Regions from separate parts of the Paenibacillus sp. E222 genome, predicted to be linked through region 4. Evidence: riboswitches for the same ligand, from Rfam matches in the RefSeq annotation. Region 4 holds a riboswitch; each other region holds the start of a gene.
What was found. Region 4 has a riboswitch for thiamine pyrophosphate ahead of thiC (phosphomethylpyrimidine synthase ThiC). Riboswitches for the same ligand answer to the same signal wherever they lie in the genome.
Positions count from the first base shown of each region.

Region 1: another riboswitch for thiamine pyrophosphate. It lies ahead of tenA (thiaminase II); the one in region 4 lies ahead of thiC (phosphomethylpyrimidine synthase ThiC).
Region 2: another riboswitch for thiamine pyrophosphate. It lies ahead of HW560_RS00685 (ECF transporter S component); the one in region 4 lies ahead of thiC (phosphomethylpyrimidine synthase ThiC).
Region 3: another riboswitch for thiamine pyrophosphate. It lies ahead of HW560_RS00735 (ABC transporter ATP-binding protein); the one in region 4 lies ahead of thiC (phosphomethylpyrimidine synthase ThiC).

Region 1 covers NZ_CP058552.1:5,435,233-5,439,059, forward strand. The annotation lists gene HW560_RS24120 (DHA2 family efflux MFS transporter permease subunit) at 1-708, shown strand, start outside; gene HW560_RS24125 (TetR/AcrR family transcriptional regulator) at 743-1,177, opposite strand; gene HW560_RS24130 (GNAT family N-acetyltransferase) at 1,227-1,760, opposite strand; gene tenA (thiaminase II) at 1,811-2,482, opposite strand; TPP riboswitch at 2,604-2,702, opposite strand; gene HW560_RS24140 (hypothetical protein) at 2,749-3,036, opposite strand; gene HW560_RS24145 (NAD(P)/FAD-dependent oxidoreductase) at 3,045-3,827, opposite strand, start outside.
Region 2 covers NZ_CP058552.1:160,198-164,024, forward strand. The annotation lists gene HW560_RS00680 (ATP-binding cassette domain-containing protein) at 1-442, opposite strand, end outside; partial or broken gene HW560_RS34340 (ATP-binding cassette domain-containing protein) at 416-766, opposite strand; gene HW560_RS00685 (ECF transporter S component) at 857-1,450, opposite strand; TPP riboswitch at 1,689-1,799, opposite strand; gene HW560_RS00690 (copper amine oxidase N-terminal domain-containing protein) at 1,963-2,916, shown strand; gene HW560_RS00695 (pectate lyase) at 3,089-3,757, opposite strand.
Region 3 covers NZ_CP058552.1:169,683-173,509, forward strand. The annotation lists gene HW560_RS00725 (ATP-binding cassette domain-containing protein) at 1-486, shown strand, start outside; gene hisC (histidinol-phosphate transaminase) at 511-1,632, shown strand; TPP riboswitch at 1,738-1,840, shown strand; gene HW560_RS00735 (ABC transporter ATP-binding protein) at 2,011-2,778, shown strand; gene HW560_RS00740 (ABC transporter permease) at 2,765-3,610, shown strand; gene HW560_RS00745 (ABC transporter substrate-binding protein) at 3,730-3,827, shown strand, end outside.
Region 4 covers NZ_CP058552.1:462,485-466,311, reverse strand. The annotation lists gene HW560_RS01995 (alpha/beta hydrolase) at 1-222, opposite strand, end outside; gene HW560_RS01990 (IclR family transcriptional regulator) at 581-1,324, shown strand; TPP riboswitch at 1,444-1,557, shown strand; gene thiC (phosphomethylpyrimidine synthase ThiC) at 1,900-3,705, shown strand.

The sequences.
Region 1 (3,827 bases), 2.5 Mb from region 4:
TTCAAGTATAATATGTTCTCTCTGACCACGATCATTAATATCGCGATCACGATGATCATGTATGCCGATATGATGTTGCTTCCTTTGTACCTCCAAAATGCACGGGGTTACACGGCATTGGAGTCCGGATTATTATTGCTTCCAGGAGCGCTTGTCATGGGCTTCCTGATGCCAATAACCGGTAGATTGTTTGACCGGTTTGGTGCAAAATGGCTGGCGATTATCGGGATGGTTATCACGATCGTAACCACTATTGGTTTCATTGATCTAACCGATTCTACCAGCTATACCTACCTTGTATTAATGTCAACAGGTCGTCGAATTGGTATGGCCTTGCTCATGATGCCGATCCAAACTGCAGGTTTGAATCAACTGCCTCCAAGACTTGGGCCACACGGTACAGCAATATCCAACACCGTCAGACAGGTAGCCGGCGCTGTGGGTACTTCATTGCTTGTAAGTGTAATGACCAGTCGCACAACGGCACATGTACAGGATATGGTGGCAACGGGGGCAGCCAAAGGCTTAACCCAGCAGCAGTTGGGAATGGAATCCATGATCCAGGGAATTAATGATGCTTATGTTGTCATTATCGGCATTGCCGTTGTCGGATTGCTACTTTCCTTCTTCATCAAACGTACCAAACAAGCAACGGAGGAAGACTCCAAGCAGCCTGTAAGACAAAAAGTCTCGATGAATACAAATTAAGAACAGCATTTACATGAATTACATCATGTAGAGCCTATTGTATCGTATACCAAAAGCGGCAGATCAGGACCCTAAGCTTTACGTCCAATCTGCCGCTTTTTTGTGTATGAAATAATAAAATAAACCGTAGCCTCTCCACTGAAGTGAGAACTTCCGCGCTAACGTAGAATAACTCCACAACCAGCTTTGTTTCTGGCAACATCATCGGGACCATAATCTGATCCACCAGTAGATCAAAATCGGAAGCATAGCTTTGGCTCTCCAAATCTTTGCGAATCATCATGTCTTCCTGTACACGCTGCTCCAGAATGGCAAGAATACAATCATCCTTTGAACCAAAGAATTTGTAAAATGTTCCTTTGGACACACCTGACTCGTCTAGAATCATTTGTATGGAAGTGTTGGTTACTCCATGTTTCTCAAAGAGCACAAGTGCTGAGTCCAATAACATTTGTTTCCGTTTATTCATAAGTTCCCTCTGGATGAGTTAGGCGGTTCACGTTACGATATTCAACACTCTACTGCAAATCCACTGCAAACATCACATGTTCCTTCCAAATTCCCTTGATTTTAATATTCTGACGGTCCGTTTCCTGGAAGCCCGCTTTACGCAACACTCGAATTGATCCGGCATTGTCGGGAAGTGCACCTGCCTCCACTCGTTTTATTCCCCCGTCATTCACGGCAAAATTAAGTGCTAGCCGCAGAGCTTCACTCATGTATCCCTTACCATTCTGGGCCTGATCGAGCACATAACCAACAATCCATTTGCTGATGGAATCCAGTTCAAGTTCGAACAGAGAGATCTCCCCAATAAGCTCATGCGTATGGTTCAGGAAGATCCCGAAAGAGTAACGTTTCCCTTCTTCCCTCGCCTTGTTCCAGCCTTCAAGAAGGGCTAACTGGCCCTCCAGTGTATAGAATGTCTCTGATCGTTCACTTGCCGATATCTCTTCGAAAACAGCCCGGTTACGGAACTGCAAATCCAGCAGTGTCGGCGCGTCCTCCACGTTCAAAAATCGTAAATAGATGCGTTCCCCATGATTGTTCATCTGTATGTTCATCCTTGTCTCTGGTTGTAATAGATTTGAGATTTCATTCATCAGAAGTACGAGAGTTGCTGATTATAAGCCATATCCCAGAACAGATATTCAAATTCAACACTTCTTCTAAATATGTCTTCAATGGCCTCCAGTTCCTGCTCGGTTTTATGTTCACATAATGCATCCAATGTATCATAGAACCATTCGAATGAATCGCGGAATTCATCACTTGCATAATTTTCGATCCACGTCTGATAGAAATTGCCCTCTAATGAATCTCGATATTGTTCTTTTAATCTTGTTGCATAGTCGTAATACGTCCACGCACATGGGAAAATGACGGCGATGATTTCGGCAACACCACCTGTTTGTGCAACACTCATCATATTCGACGTATACGCCTTGTTGTACAGAGATGGTTTGACCGTATGATTTTCATCCAGCGTAATCCCAAATTCCTTCATATAATTTCGATGCAAATCCATTTCTTCGTACAGAATAGCGTGTTGAATCACCGTAAAGTTCGTCATCAGTTTTTCATCTGTCGCCTTCACCGCGCCCATGGCAAAAATCTTCGCATATTCAATCAGATAGGTATAGTCCTGAAGAAGATAAAACTTAAACGCTTCCTGATCCAGTGTGCCTTTCCCCATTTCGTGTAAAAAAGGATGGTTGTATCCATCTTCCCATACGATTCTGGACTTATCTTTTAACGTTCTCGAAAATGACATGATCATTGCTCCTTTTATTAAAATCATAATGTCCCCGCTTCACACCCAGCTATCGCGTTCTGTCCCCCAAAATGCAGACCAAAAAGCCCTTGACCTATTTTCGGCAAGGGCAAAATAACATGAGTACATGTCATTTGCTCCCTACGTCAGTATTAACTAACAGGTTCAAAGGGTCAGGTTTTAACCTTCTCAACTGCGAACAGTCCCCCTGCAAATAGCTCAGGCTTATTACAACATGTGTTTTTCCAAATGTCAAACTATTCCTATTAATCTTCAAGTTCCCCTAAATCTTCTTGCAAGTTCTTAAGTCGTGTCCGGATGGTCTTAATCATACTGTGTACCTTGTTTAACTCAACCACTAATTTTTGCTCATTAGAGATGTTCGTTGCTGATGTTGAATGATCTGGAGACTTCCTTAACTGATCTAAATCCGATTCGTATGCCCGCCGCTCTTCCTCGGCTTTTGCCAATTCCTCCTCGGCGATGCTAATCTGGTGCTCCAGATAAATGATGTCTGAGGAGTTGCCGTGAGTTAAGCGCTGTGAATACGTCATAGTTCACCTCATTTCTGATGATCCATTGCTTTTCCAAGGTCATATGGCTGAATATCGATATCTAACTCCATACCAAGAGCCAACTTGGCCAGTTGACTTCCAATAAAAGGCCCCATCGTTAAACCGGAAGCTCCAAGCCCGTTGGCTGTAATCAAACCATTCCAACCTGGGACAGCACCCATTACCGGAAGAAAACCTGGTGTAAATGGACGAAATCCTACTCTTACTTCCTGAAACGTGCTATCAGCTAAACCGGGAGCCAGTTCCAATCCTTTATTCAAAATTTCCTGCATTCCGCCTGCGGTTACTCTTGTATCGTATCCTTCAATATCATTTTCGTGAGTCGCTCCGATCACAATCTTCTGTTGATCAAAGGCTAACAAATATTGATCCGAAGGAGGCATGACTACAGGCCAGTTCCCAGTGTCCTTTCGATCGTGAACCTGCAAGTGCATAATTTGTGCCTTCTGATAATGAACCTTAAAATCAATGCCCAAGGGCTTCAACAGTTCATTAGCCCACGCGCCGGCACACACAATTACCTCGTCAGCCGATATGACTTTACCGTCCACAACCACTCCAGTTACTCGGTCCGATTCATATTGAAGTGTCGCGTCTCCATCAATCAGAACCGCTCCATTACGCTGTGCCGATCGGATTAAGGCATCACGCAGTGCACGTCCATCGATACGCGCAGCACCGCTGATGTATACTGACTGAAAGCTCTCCTCCAGAAGAGGAAAACGCTCATGGGTTTCTTTTGCATCCAGACAAGTAATATCCGCAATCTC
Region 2 (3,827 bases), 300 kb from region 4:
GGGCTGGTTGGATCAGTGCAGAGGTTTCCCCCTCCTTATAATCTATACTTTCAGTTTCTGTTGCACCGTAACGACTATCCTCTCCTGAGACCCATGCCTGTGCCTTCGATTGGCCTCGTTCTTCCCAGACCCCTGGATACCAGATCCCGTATTCCCTGAGCATATTCCGCTCATCTGTAAACACCTGATTCGCCGGGCCATCTGCCACAATCTTTCCTTCAGGCGACAATACGATGATTCGGTCTACCCACTCGACGATTTCATTAATTTTATGTTCTACGATAATGAGTGTTTTGTCCTGTGCAATCTGTTTCACCGTTTCCCACACCTGAGAGGTTCCTTCATCATCCAGCAGTGCCGTTGGTTCATCCAAAAAGAGTACGTCTGGCTCCATGGCCAGAATCGAAGCCATCGCAAGACGCTGCTTCATACCCTGAGACATGGATTGAATGAGTGTTCGATTATGTTCAAAGCATAACCCGACCTGTTCCAGGTATTGATGGATAAGGGTAGGCATCTGCTCGCGTGGAATATTCCGGTTCTCCAATACAAAAGCAATCTCTTCATCCGTATATGACATACAGAACTGGGTATCCGGATCTTGAAAAACAATGCCGGGCTGCTCAGGCACCTGAATGTCATCACATTTCATCGGAATCTCCACAGATCGCGGAATCAGACCGCTCAGAATTTGCAGCAAGGTTGATTTGCCAGATCCGCTTGGACCAAGCAATAATACTTTCTCCCCTTGACGCACAGAGAGAGACAAGCCTTGAAACACCAAGGCCTTCTCTCCCGGGAACTTGCATCTTAGATTCGTAACACCTACCGCTTGCACATTCTCCACTTCATTCATCTAGTCCAGCGCCTCGTAATCCTGCTTCGACACCGGTCTAAGGGATCGTGTTACACCTGTAAGCTCCAGCGCTTTGGCAAGGTAATAGGCGAATACACCTGCAATCAGAATACTGCCAATGAAGCGGAACCCGATAAACAGTGTATAATTCCAAGCCGAGAGGGAATCAATGTACCCGTACTGATAATCCAGTACAAGCGAAGCTGCCGCTGCACCAATAGCCGCAAGGCAGGTGACGAACAGATTGCTTTTCCGATACAGAAATGCGGCGAAGAAGATCTCTGCACCCAGCCCTTGCAACAGTCCATACACCAGTGTCGACATGCCCCACTCACTTCCGAGAAAAGCACTCACCGTGGATGCCGCTACTTCAGCCAGAATGGCTACACCCGGCTTACGAATGATTACAAAGGCAAAGGTTCCCGCCATAAACCACATGCCATAAATCATCTGCTCCGCATGAACGCCGAATGGCTTCATCAGATCATATGTAGGTCCCCATATTTTGTAGATCACCCCGAAGACCACCGCAATCACAATCGTTACCAAAATATCGGTTAACTTCAATCTGTTGCTGCCTACTGCTGTTGACATGTTCTCTACTTCCTTCCTCTGTTTCCCTGGATTTATAAAATAAACAATAAAACAAACAAAAAAGCCTCCCCGGTTTCCAGGCAGGCCATACGCACAGTTTACAATCTCACGATGCTGCGCATTAGGCAGATATAGAGAAAGAAGAAAACAAACGACACCATTCCCGTCACATCAGAAAAATCCTGCTGCACCCAAGAAACGCTGACATTTATGTTCTATCCCTATCGCTTACCATTGCACATCGCAAATTCATGTTCTCTACGCTGGCATTACCCAGATCAGATTTACGGTCAGCGGCACAAGGCCGCTCTCTCAGCCCAACTTCATTGAGCTCCCGGTTCACTTATTTCATTGCTTCTACTGTACAACACATGGGTATTTGTGACAATCCCGGAAAAATCATTACGCTGTATTTTGGGTAAATCAGAGAAGACATTCTGTGGTGTACTTTACAATACTATGCAACATTTGGATCAAGTAGTCCGTTTGGTATACAAGAAGGGAGATTGATAATGATGAAACAAACCAATACTGCCTGGCAGCAAAAAAAGTGGAAAATGATCCTTGCCGCTTCGATTCTCACCGCGGGTACGGCACCCGCACTGCTGTCATCCACTGTCGCGGAAGCAGCAACAACACACAAACCGACAGCGTATATTAACAATGTACAAGCTCAAAATGATGTGGTTATAAAGCAGGGTATAACGTACGTAGCATTGACTGAACTTCAATTCCTCGGGGACTATACGTTTGGCTACAATAACAAAACAAAACAGATTAGCATCAGCACAGACAGCGACAAATATGTTCTTATACCCAACAGCAAAACAATGAAGAAAAACGGTCAGAATGCGACGTTGTCGTCCGCTCCCATTCTGGTGAATGGCAAAGCCATGCTTCCGCTCCGTGCCATTGGCGAAGCCTTTGGCGCACAGGTTCGCTGGAACCAGACGGCCAAGGAGGCCTACATCTACACCACGGATGCTGCGGTGGTCAAAGACTACAGCAGTGCTGATCTGACTGTGGCGCGTGAAGCTGCGCTGCATTTGCCACGCTTCTCTGAACTGGGACAAGCACGCCTGGAGATTCGCAACCCTCTGGGTCCAGTGGATTCATCCATTCAATACATTTTTGAACAAGGCAAAAAGGAAAGTTTCTTCATTGTTGAAGATAACGATCTGATCAGCTATTACACGATTAAAAATGAAAACGCCCTGCTGAAATGGCAGGCCAATATCGGTAAAGATGCCGGAACTATCGGTGACCTGTTTTTTATCAAAACCAAACCCGTTGCTGAAGCAGGGACTCGCCCTTCCGTCAAGGGTCAAACCCTCGTATCATTTAAGTATTCTCGTATGCTTGAAGAGACTTCCTACGAGATCATGAACAAGTCCGGCTCCATCCATGCGGGCTCCATTGCCCCTGAGAAAGGTAAAGTGATCGTTGAAGTTCCGGAAGAAAAGTAAATTGGAATGCCCGCCCAGGCTTTAGAGACCTTTGTATCGGCGCAGGTGGGCAAATGATGCTTCTTCTGAATGCAACACCAAAAGGGATGTCCCCTACGTGATGAATAAACATAACGGGGGACATCCCTTTTTAGCATTATTCTTTATTTATTCGCTCACGGATATCATTGTCTTAATATTGCGTATTTCCGGACTGACTGGTTTTTCCCGAAGCAAATCCCTTAAATAAGGTCGGGACTTTAGAATAACGGGTATTTGTAATTTTCCCTTGCGATGTACTGCTGTCCGTACGCATGATCGAATCTTTGACGTTGGAAATATTTGAGTTGTCCAGCGTCATGTTCACCGTGAAGGTGGTTCCACCATTTTGACGCACCAGCTTGCCAATATCGTCTGCACGGAAATTTTTAATGTTAATCGTTCCGGCTGCATTAATTTGAAATACTTTATCGTAGGCTTTGTAAGCTGCCCCGCCAGTAATGTTGACTGTTCCGGCTGATTTCAGAGTCAGAGCGTCCTCGCCTACATCCTCCCACACCACATTTGAAATTGTACAGTTACCGTAACAATGAACACCGTCAGCTGCGGGTGAACCGATATTTACATTTTTGAGCGTGGCGCCTGCCTCCAGTCGAAATACCGGCTTCTGATTTTCCGCTTGAGATCCATCTCCCAGTGTGGAGGGGTTAGCTACATAGGTTTGGCCTTTGCCGTCAAACGTTTCACCCTTGGGTACAATAATCGTTGAGTTTACCACAGTAGGTGCGGCAAAAGCTGGAATTGCACTGAATAATGAAGCGACCAAACCCGCGGACAGTAACAACGTCAACATTTTTTTCATCACTTAAATCCTCCCTTATTCTGATGAATTGGCGTACAAGCATAAGCTTGTCCTCAAGGAACCGATCAGA
Region 3 (3,827 bases), 290 kb from region 4:
AATGTACGGCTGGGCATCCCCGACAAGAACAAGGAAGATGCACGCCAGTCGCTTCGCAATGTGGGACTCGGAGAGCGTGAAGGTGACTGGCCGGGGGTATTATCTGGCGGACAAAAACAACGTGTCGCCTTGGCACGGGCACTCGCTAGTCATCCGCGCCTACTGCTGCTGGATGAACCGCTGGGTGCATTGGATGCATTAACCCGAATTGAGATGCAGCAATTAATCGAACGCTTGTGGGTAGAAGAAGATCTGACCGTCATTCTGGTCACGCATGATGTCAGCGAGGCGGTTGCGCTGGCAGACAGGGTGCTGCTAATCGAAGATGGTCATATAACGATGGATACCCGTATTACGCTGGAGCGGCCACGCGTTCGGGACAGCGGGTTTGCTCATTTTGAAAACCTGATTCTGAATCGCTTGTTGACTCCTCCACAAGAGACACCACAGCAGATTGCCCAGAAACAGATATCATTCTCGATCTAATTCCACTGGAAAGAAGGCATGATTATGCAATCCCTTTCACCCGTTCCCTCTCCTCCTGTTAAAGACCTGTTAAATCAAATTCCGGCTTATACGCCTGCTAAATCCATGGAACAGATCCGGCGGGAGTTGGGACTGGAAAGTGTGGATCGACTCGCAGCAAACGAGAATCCGTTTGGTTCCTCTCCGCTGGCAGCAGAAGCGGTCAGATCGCTGAGTTCCGATCTTTTGGCTCAATACCCCGACGGTTCCAGCCAACTGCTGCGTGACAAACTTGCGGAACGTCTGGGGGTTCGTACTTCCCAACTGGTATTTGGAAGTGGATCTTTCGAGCTCCTCACCCTTACCGCCCAAGCTTATCTTAATCCCGGGGAGGAATCACTCATTCCGGTGCCCTCCTTTAACTGGTATAAGGGCGCTACGCTGCTGGCAGGCGGGGTCATTCATGAAGTGCCTTTGGTCAACCATTCACTGGATCTGGAGCAATTCCGGCAGCGGATTAATACTTCTACCCGAATCATCTGGCTGTGCAATCCGAATAATCCGACCGGAACCATTTTCACGGCAAATGCCCTGCTTGATTTACTCGAACATGTTCCCTCCCATGTCGTGGTTGTCCTGGATGAAGCGTATTATGAATTCGCGGAAAGTGAAGATTACCCTGATACGGTTAAGCTGCTGGAGCAGTATAATAATCTGATTATTTTGCGGACCTTCTCCAAAATATATGGACTGGCCGGACTGCGTATTGGATATGGCATCGCGAATGAAAGCATCATTGAAGGCATTAACCGGGTCAAGCTGCCCATCAGTCTGACAGCCACATCCCAAGCCGCTGCTTCGGCCAGCCTGGATGATCATGAATTTGTTTCTCATTGCCTGCAATACAATCGTCAGGGACGTGAAACGTTAATGCAATCCTTTGATCAGTGGAAATTACCCTACATCCCTTCCGAAACCAATTTCATCATGGTGGATCTGTTGCAGGATAGCGGCCCGATTACCAAAGAATTGTTGAACAGAGGTATCTCTGTCCGCGGCGGTGCCGAATTCGGTATGCCTACCTGGCTTCGGATTACGATTGGCACACCTGAGCAGATTGTCCGGCTGATCAGTGAGCTTGATTCACTGTTACATTCAAACGATTAGAATAGGTTACTTTCCTAACTCTCATTACGCACACTTCTTTTAAGCCGCCCTCTTTACATTCTGCTTGCATGTGATATATGCTGAACACACAACTGCATATCTTAATCATTGCACTAGGGGAGCCTTGCGGCTGAGACGAATCGAACGATTCGGACCCTTTGAACCTGATCTGGATCATACCAGCGGAGGGAAGTGGAGCGGCCTCTCAGTAAGCGGATTTTTTCATGTTGATGATGAAATTTAATGTGAATTGAACTTACAGACCCACTCATTTCTCCGGAAATGGGTGGGTCTTTTTCGCATTCTTCGGGCAGATCAGAAGGTGTAATTAAAGATCACGCAGTTTGAAGTTTGAATAATAAAGGGGAACGGATCGAGATGGATAACGACATAACCATTCATAACATGAGCTACGCCTTCCCGGGAAAAAGGGATTCCCCCGTGCTCTCCAATGTGTCGATGCGTGTAGCCAAAGGCGAATTCGTCTCGCTCATCGGTTCCAGCGGCTCCGGTAAAAGCACCCTCTTCAAGCTGCTGGCAGGCCTGCTTGAGCCAACCCACGGAACCATTAATATTCCTTGGGTTCAGGAAGGAAAGCGACTGGGGCAGGTGGCCTACATGCCGCAAAAGGACCTCCTGTTACCCTGGCGAACCGTCATGGAGAATTGCATGCTCCCCGCTGAACTTGCTCCAGGTCGGCAGGATAAGGTACGAATTCGAGCGGACATTCTGGCCGGTCTCGACCGATTTGGCTTATCTGGCCACGCGCATGCTTACCCGGACGAGCTGTCAGGTGGCATGCGCCAGCGTGTCGCGCTGCTTCGTACGTTGCTGACAGGTGGCCAGCTCATGCTGCTGGATGAACCATTCGGCGCACTCGATGCCCTGACCAAACGTGAGATGCATCGCTGGCTGCTGGAGCTCTGGGAAGGCTTGGGCAAAACCGTGTTGTTCATCACGCATGACATTGAAGAAGCCCTGCTGCTCAGTGATCGGATTATCCTGTTAACTCCGGTGGGCCATAGCCAACAGCTGCTGGATCTGACGGTACCTTTGCCGCGTCCAAGACATTCGGACATGATCTACGAACCCGCTCTCGTTCAGATGAGACGACGACTGGAGGAACAATTGCATGCGAGACGGTAACTTGAGAGATAGCACGAAGTATAGCGTGAGAGGTTGGCTTGCCCGTTATGGTCTATTTCTTTTGCTCATGATCCTGCTGCTTGCTCTCTGGGAGTGGATTGTGCGTATGGGATGGGTGCCTTCCTTCATCATTCCAGCCCCGACGGCGATTGTCCGTTCCCTGTATGAGCATCGCCACCTTCTGCTGGGTACACATTTGCCCGCTACCTTGATGGAGGTTGTCGTTGGCTTTGGCTTGTCCATTGGTGCCGGAATTGCACTTGCAACGGGTATGCATATGAATCAGTCGATTGAAAAAGCGTTATATCCCTTCATCGTGATCAGTCAGACGATCCCGCTGATTGCCTTGTCCCCCGTCTTCATCCTGTGGTTTGGCTACACGCTGTGGAGTAAAGTCGCGGTGGTATTCCTGATCTCATTTTTCCCGATTGTGGTGAGCACCTACGATGGCCTGCGCCAGGGTGATCCGGAGCAGCGTGAACTGCTCCTGACGATGGGGGCCAGCAAGTGGGATATTTTCCGCAAACTCCAGATTCCACTTGCCCTTCCCTCCTTCTTTTCGGGAATGAAAATGTCTGTGGTGTATTGTGTGGTCGGTGCAACGATCGGGGAATGGCTCGGTGGAAGCAAGGGCCTTGGGTACTTCAGCCGCAGAATGTCGAGCAATATGAACACGGACGCCATGTTCGCCGCCATTGTGCTGTTATCCCTGCTCGGTATCGCGCTGTTTGTAATCATTGCATGGATGGAGAGAAGATTCGGTACACCACGTCATGCAGGTAGAAGAAAAGCTGGATCATTTCCGGAGGCAGACCTGCCAAAACAGACTTAGTGTGCTTTGCCCAATCCCCCTGCTATCGACTAAAAATTACAGCGCAGCGTTATCCCATCTCAGGAATGTAAAACTTATGAATGATTAAACAGATAAAAGGAAATGAGGAATTTGAAGCTATGAAGAAAAAACATATCTACTCCCTGCTCCCCACTCTGCTCATGACCCTGTTGCTGATCGTCAGCGGATGCGGAAATACTGGTACCAACACACCTGC
Region 4 (3,827 bases):
GGCCTGCATGGGATTGGAGAATACAGGCGCTACAGTTGGATTGGATAATACCCAAGCAATATAACCGTGCAGTGCGATGAAACAAAAGAGCAGAAAAAATACAACGGAGAGCAACAACGCCACGACAATATGTTTGAACCGGATCAGCCTCGGTGATAACGAAGAAGGCAGATCTGACACTTTCGTTTGCAGCGGGGCTTCGCTCTGGGATGTCGGATACATGATTGCCCCTCCTTTAAAAATCAAATGAAGATAACAACGAGACGAACAGAGCGGATAAATGATTTTTCTGACTACTTTTGAAGCAAAATCTTAATTTAATATATCTTTATCGTATGTTCCAATATAGTCAAAGTCAATTGATTGGAGGCATTTGTTACGCAATTGTTATATAGTTCTGAAGATATCTGGTTAACATTTCCTTAGGGTGCAAATAGCAGGGGATTTTAATTTATAAAAAGAAAATATTTACAATTATTCCTATTCCAAATGGCTCTTTTTGGTTTACAGATGAGACCGTTTCTCATATAATTTATGTAACCAAGTTTCATGTGATGAAACATGAGGAGGGCAACTTGCCATGGAAGACCGAAAGTTAACCGTCCGGGCTGTAGAACGGGCGCTGGATATATTATTGTGTTTTACAACCCGCAGTGATCTGGGACTCACGGAAATTGCCAGCCAGATCGGTCTGCACAAAAGTACAGTCCATCGTCTGATGGCTACTTTGGAGGACAAAGGGTTCGTGATCCGGGATGCAGCCACCGAGAAGTATCGACTCGGCATACGCATCTGGGAACTGTCTGCCCATATGTCTCGCAGCGATGATCCGGCCATTTTGCTCCTTCCTGCGATGGAGCGGCTCAGAGATCGACTGGGCGAAACCGTGAGTTTATATCTGCGTGATGGCAGTGAGCGGATTCGAATTCAAGCTGTACAGAGTGATCAGGCGATTCGCCGTGTAGCTCCGGTGGGCGTCAGACTTCCGCTATCCGTGGGAGCCTCCAGTAAAGTGCTGATGGCTTTTGCCACCGAAGAGGACCGCGAAGATCTGATGAATGGACCGGAATGGCCCGTATTTATCGATCCCAAAGTATATTTGGCACAGATGAAAGACATTCTGGAATATGGCTATGCAACAAGTTATGAGGAACGTGAACCGGGAGCAGCCGCTGTATCTGTACCCATCATGGATCGGAAAGGCAACATCGCTGCTGCTCTGTCGGTATCCGGGCCTGTTAGTCGCCTTTCGCAGGAGACGCTGCATGAATACGCACCTGTGCTGAAGGAAGCTGCTACACAGATGGGACTGATGTTATCCTGATTTTATGTTCTGGAATTTAAAGGTTGTTTTTATGATCCGGTTGCGCTACTCTGTAATGGACGGCCCAACAGGGTCAGCATAATTGAATATGAATCTGCGGCTGAGATGCTGCAACTTGTTAACGTTACTGGGGGAGTCCGAATTGTCCGGACTGAGACGGAATCGCATGAGATTCCGGACCCTTTGCACCTGATCTGGATCATACCAGCGTAGGGAAGTAATCGGCGATACGACCACGAACACCATATAATGTAACCTATGGATGGACTCCGTTATGGAGCCTGAATGAGTTGCGTTATTGGTGATGGACATAAGCCGGTTCCCTTGGGAACCGGCTTTTTTTATACAGTAAACAGGCGGAAGCCGTTGTCAGAGCTGCTTTTGGATAAAGAGCTGGGAGCTATTGGCGAAGCGGTGGTATGGATTTTTTTTCCTCGACTGTCTGTATTACTTGAACTGTATGTCCCTATTTTGTGTGGTATGATCGCTCTTCCTTTTTCTATGTTGTGGATGGTTTGGACTCGTGCGCAAGCATTTCAATCCAGGCAATCACCAATGAGGAGGAGACAAGAGCGATGAGTACAGAGAACAGAACGCTGGGACAAGACGAGCAGGATCAGGTGTTGGAAAAGAGTGCAGGTGCGGCCGGACGAATTAAGCCCTTCCCGGGCAGCCGCAAAGTGTACATTCAGGGCTCACGACCGGACATTGCAGTACCGGAGCGTGAAATTGCCCTTCATGACACGAATACTCCCCAAGGAGTGGAGCATAACGAACCGCTGCGTGTCTACGATACGAGCGGGCCGATGACTGATCCCGGATTTCATGCCGATATCCGGGCAGGGCTGCCAGCGCTGCGCACCCGCTGGATTACGGAGCGTGAAGATGTTGAAGCCTACCAGGGACGAACGGTAAAACCGGAGGATAACGGATTGAAACCCGGAGGGAAGCGAACTGGAGCCGAGAAGTATCCAGGCTTGCGTGGTAAACCGTTACGGGCACAGGCAGGGCGCTGCGTGACCCAGATGCATTATGCACGGCAGGGAATGATCACACCGGAGATGGAGTTCGCTGCCATCCGTGAGGGTGTGGAGCCGGAATTTGTGCGGCAGGAGCTGGCGAGTGGCAGGGCCATCCTGCCGTCGAACATCAATCACCCGGAGAGTGAGCCGATGCTGATCGGGCGTCATTTTCATGTGAAGATCAATGCTAACATCGGGAACTCTGCGGTATCCTCCTCCATCGAGGAAGAGGTAGAAAAGATGACTTGGGCCGTACGCTGGGGATCGGATACGGTGATGGATCTTTCCACAGGCAAGGACATTCATACAACCCGTGAATGGATCATCCGCAATTCACCTGTACCCATTGGAACAGTTCCGCTCTATCAGGCACTGGAGAAGGTCAATGGAGAAGCCGAAGCACTGACCTGGGAGTTGTATCGTGACACGCTCATAGAGCAGGCAGAGCAGGGTGTGGACTACTTTACGATCCATGCAGGCGTGCTGCTGAGATATATTCCGATGACCGCCAAACGCATGACGGGCATTGTGTCACGGGGCGGGTCCATCATGGCAGCATGGTGTCTTGCGCATCATGAGGAAAATTTTTTGTATACCCATTTTGAAGACATCTGCGAGATTATGAAAAGGTATGACGTGGCCTTCTCTCTCGGAGACGGACTGCGCCCAGGAAGCATCTACGATGCCAATGATGAAGCCCAGATGGCGGAACTGGCGACGCTTGGTGAACTAACACAAATCGCCTGGAAGCATGATGTGCAGGTGATGATTGAAGGTCCGGGACATGTGCCGATGCACAAGATCAAGGAGAATGTCGATCTGCAAATGGAGATTTGCAAGGAGGCGCCGTTCTATACGCTGGGACCGCTGACGACCGATATTGCACCAGGATATGACCATATTACCTCGGCCATTGGGGCAGCGATGATCGGCTGGTTCGGTACGTCGATGCTCTGTTATGTTACGCCAAAAGAACATCTGGGCCTGCCTAATAAGGATGATGTGCGGGAAGGGGTTATCGCCTACAAGATCGCTGCGCATGCCGCTGATCTGGCGAAAGGTCACCCGCGTGCCCAGCGGCGGGATGATGCGCTGTCCAAAGCACGCTTTGAGTTCCGCTGGAGGGATCAGTTCAACCTGTCGCTGGACCCTGAGCGTGCGCTGTCCTACCACGATGAGACGTTGCCGGCCGAAGGGGCAAAAGAAGCCCATTTCTGCTCCATGTGCGGGCCGAAGTTCTGCAGCATGCGCATTACGCAGGATATTCGTGCTTTTGCCGCAGACAAAGGTTTGTCCGAGAATGAGGCCGTGGCAGCGGGTATGCAGGAAAAGGCTGAGGAATACCGGACACGCTCCTAAGCGTCGTTACAGCGCAATCTGGGCGGCCTGACATGGTGAAAAGCCGTTCCTCTCCGTGATTGCGGAGAAGAGCGGCCTCTTACTTGGTATGTGGTGCGCACACTTAACTTCGAGGAACAAGG